Regions from separate parts of the Paenibacillus sp. MCAF9 genome, predicted to be linked through region 2. Evidence: predicted binding sites of a transcription regulator. Region 2 holds the regulator's gene; the other holds the start of a gene.

Region 1 (2,206 bases), on a different contig from region 2:
CTGAACGATATCCATCTCAACACCGATATCAACAAGCGTACCTTCTCTGGAAATACCTTCGCCGTACATGATGTCCACCTCAGCTTGCTTAAACGGTGGAGCAACCTTGTTCTTAACAACCTTAATACGAGTACGGTTACCTATCATGTCATTGCCTTGCTTCAGCGTCTCAATACGACGTACGTCAAGACGTACGCTTGAGTAGAATTTCAATGCGCGTCCGCCTGGTGTTGTCTCGGGGTTACCGAACATAACGCCGACTTTCTCACGCAATTGGTTAATAAAGATCGCAATTGTTTTCGATTTGCTAATTGCTCCCGATAGCTTTCTCAAAGCCTGAGACATCAGACGAGCTTGAAGACCTACGTGAGAATCACCCATGTCGCCTTCGATTTCAGCTTTCGGTACAAGTGCCGCAACAGAGTCAATAACGATAATATCTACCGCGCCGCTTCTTACAAGAGCTTCGGCAATTTCCAAAGCTTGTTCGCCTGTATCAGGCTGCGAAAGCAATAGCTCATCAATATTTACACCAAGCTTGCTTGCATAAAGCGGGTCAAGCGCGTGCTCGGCATCGATAAAGGCAGCTTGTCCGCCAATTTTTTGAACCTCAGCAATCGCGTGAAGCGCTACTGTCGTTTTACCAGAAGATTCCGGCCCATATATTTCGATAACCCGTCCACGCGGTAATCCGCCTATTCCCAAAGCAATATCTAGAGCAAGCGAACCGCTAGGCACGGTCTCAACTTGCATGTGTGTGGATTCTCCCAATTTCATGATGGAGCCTTTACCAAATTGTTTCTCAATTTGACGCAAAGCCATTTCTAGTGCAGCGCGACGATCCGACAAGAAACTCACATCCTTCTTTATTTATAATTTTATGATACCTTTTTTCCGGCAGGTTGACAAGCATTTTTTCGAACATACATTCGCCTTTTCGCTTCGCCCCCTTAAATGGACATAAAAAAACCGCAGCAAAGGTAATCTTCGCTACGGTTCTTCCGATAACTAAGCTTTATTATAACGGTCAAACCGTCAATTGACAAACATTATTTATGGCAATCATCCATTTGCCAAACATCCATCTGCCATTCCTAATCAGCAAAATTACCGTGCTTGCAGCGCAAGCCACAAACGATACAAAGCAGACTTTACTGCTCGCATTCTAATCATGCCTCTGCCGCCGCTCAAATTCAGCGTATGAACAGCGGTCGGTTTGCCGCGCTCGGCAATTCCTACATAGACAAGCCCCACTGGCTTGCCTTCTGATTGTGCTGGACCAGCAACTCCTGTCAAAGAAACGCCAAAATCAGCATCGGAGAGTTCTCGAACCCGCTCTGCCATTAAAGCGGCAGTCGAATCGCTAATCGCTCCAGGAGCCCCTTCGCCTTCAAGTTGAGTCATCGGAATGCTGAGCAAATGATGCTTCATTATATTGGTGTAGGTGACAACCCCTCCTACGTACTCTCCACTGCTTCCAGGAACGTTTGTAATTAGCTCGGCAAGCAAACCCCCACTAATGCTTTCCGCGCTCGCCAGCTTGCGTCTTGAGGCTCTCAGCAGGTGTATAACCTCCTCCTCCAGAGGGATATCCTGCTCTGCATACAAATACTCGCCTACCCGATCCTTAATCTGCTGCACACTTTTATCGATTTTCAGATCAGCCTCAATGGAAGAGCTCGCTTTGGTCGATACGCGTATCGAAACCTCGCCTTCCTTTGCATATGGCGCGATCGTAGGATCAAGCTGCCCATCAATTAGATCCAGAAGCTTAGCTTCGAGGTTGGATTCACCTATCCCCGCAAACTTTAAAATGCGAGAATAAAGCGGATTGGCCTCTCCCAACATCGAACGCAGCCACCGTTCACCGGCGCCTTCCATCATCGGCTTCATTTCACGCGGCGGTCCCGGCAGCAGCAAATAAAGTGTTCCATCAACAGACAAACCGTTGCCAACGGCTAAGCCTGTTGTATTTTCCAACGGAACCCCGCCATCGATCATCAAAGCTTGACGACGATTGCTCTCCACCATATGAATGCCGCGCGAGCTGAACATCTGCTCAATTGCTGACATAGACGGCTCATGAATGCTCAGCTCACGGTTCAAATAATCAGCTAATACATCTTTTGTAAGATCATCTTGTGTTGGTCCGAGTCCGCCAGTAAAAACAAGCAAATCCGCTCGGCTTCTGCCGATCTCAATGGCT
Region 2 (2,206 bases):
CAACAGATTCGTATTTCTGCTCCCAGTTTGTTGCTGAAGCTATGCGGAGCAGCGGTATAAACTTGTGGGAACGACCATCCGCGCAAGTGACACCTCATGATTTTCTTAAAAATGAGCAAATGCAAATCGTATATGAAGGTTTACTTTATGATTATCCGAAACTTGACCGCAAGAAGCTAATACGAATTTCTAATTTAAGAACAACTGCCGTACTGTTAAGAAAACGTGTAATTTAACTTCTCTCCATTTAAATAACAAACTAATGGTTGGAAGGAGTCTGAAAAGCAAAAAGAAGATCCATCAAATGGATCTTCTTTTGCTAATATTAAGAATGGCTCAAATACGAATTAATATCCGAAGCCAAAGCCGCCGCAACTGCAAGCAATGATCACCAGTAGAATGAATAATACTAAGATGATTCCTAAGCTTGAGAAAGCTCCACCCACGTAACCGGACATTTTTCAATGCACCTCCTTACGAGTTGAATACACAGTATGTTATGCGTAATAAATTCATAGTGATTGGGTGTTTGTCATTAGCTGATTAATTCATGATTTCGTAACTGTGAACGATGAGATCGCTGGCTTTGCAATAAACAAAAAAGTGACTGAATATGACAGACACTATAATTTACTTGCACTTTTTTTTATTATGCGAAAATATAGAAGATCTGGTGTTGGCAAACAAGCAGCTTAGCTAGTTATACAAAAGCATAGTGGAGAGTGGGAGCTGTATCAGCTTGAACGTAATGTTCCCGCACAACAATTTTGGACCCATGTCATTGGAGCGCTAAAAATTAGAATTTTGTTGAAAGGCTTGAGAATGGCAGACGATACCAAACCTTTAAGCAAGATCGTTAACATAATAGTCAAAGAAAAGGCTGAATCAACGTCGTTGATTCAGCCTTTTCTTTATGTACATATTAGTTGGTATTAATGAATATCACGGAAAAGTCCAATGACTTTACCTAGAATCGTTACATTTTGAAGTAATATAGGCTGCATTGTGGAATTTTCCGGCTGCAAACGAATATGATTTTTCTCTTTGTAAAATGTTTTGACTGTTGCTTCGTCGTCCTCAGTCATTGCAACGACGATCTCACCATTGTTTGCCGTTTGCTGTTGACGAACGATAACATAATCCCCGTCATGAATACCTGCTTCAATCATACTCTCGCCCATGACATTCAATATAAAAACACTGCTGTCACCAACAAAATGAGAAGGAAGCGGGAAATATTCTTCAATATTTTCTGTAGCAGTAATCGGCACACCAGCGGTAACTTTACCAACAATAGGTACTCTAGCAACGGAAAGCGGGATAATGCCATCAGAGCTTTCTTGATCCAAAATTTCAATAGCACGCGGTTTAGTAGGATCTCGGCGTATTAAACCTTTTTTCTCTAGACGGTCCAAATGACCGTGAACGGTTGAACTGGACAACAATCCAACAGCTTCGCCGATTTCTCGAACGGAGGGTGGATAGCCTTTCTCCCGAACTTCATTCTTAATAAATTCAAGAATTGAATGTTGTCGGTTAGAAATCTTCGACACTGCAATCACTCCATTAGTAGGTTTGCAAAAAATTATAACATAGAACTCGAGTTCGTACAAACATAAGTTCTTAAGTACAGAGGTTCGTATTTTTTTCGTTGACACCAAACGTTTGTTCGTGTAATCTAAAAACAGAACAAACGTTTGGGGTGTTGATAAATGATAACCAGTCCAAGTTTTTATAGAACCATTCATAAACAAGATACGAACAAAGCAACAAAGGTCAACCGCTTGATTAAGCATTTCATAAAGCGTCATACTGTTAAGCTCGTCGTTTGCACTGCTGTGTTTTTCTTATTGTTTACGAGCTTCCTACTTATGGGGACATACGCTTCGAGTAATACTCCGGAAGCCGCTTCCGCGGAAGAACAAATTATTAGGGTGCAATCAGGCGATACACTTTGGAATATTGCAAAACAAGTTTCAGATGGCAGCCATGATATCAGATATATCGTATATTTGATTAAAGATCGGAATGATCTGCAATCAACAGTTATAAAGCCAGGACAGAAGTTAATTATTCCTAGCATTTAGCTTGATTTTCCATTACAATTCAATAGTTCATACAAAAAATTACTTTCTATTTAAAGTAGATGCAGGCCAATCTACTTCTTTAGAAAGTTTTTTTATGTTTACTGCAGGGTTTACCCTTG

The links. The regulator LexA, encoded in region 2, represses DNA repair genes until DNA is damaged. The targets are predictions, from matches to a motif close to CGAACATATGTTCG.
Region 1: recA (recombinase RecA) is a predicted target of LexA. The motif match lies at 919-932, and genes of this name have one in related genera.

The regions. Positions count from the first base shown of each region.
Region 1 is NZ_JBFREL010000015.1:122,200-124,405, reverse strand. Features, by position in the region: gene recA (recombinase RecA) at 1-849, opposite strand, end outside; gene AB4Z45_RS21260 (competence/damage-inducible protein A) at 1,108-2,206, opposite strand, start outside.
Region 2 is NZ_JBFREL010000001.1:234,182-236,387, forward strand. Features, by position in the region: gene AB4Z45_RS01080 (hypothetical protein) at 1-236, shown strand, start outside; gene AB4Z45_RS01085 (sporulation protein YjcZ) at 348-458, opposite strand; gene lexA (transcriptional repressor LexA) at 933-1,553, opposite strand; gene yneA (cell division suppressor protein YneA) at 1,713-2,087, shown strand.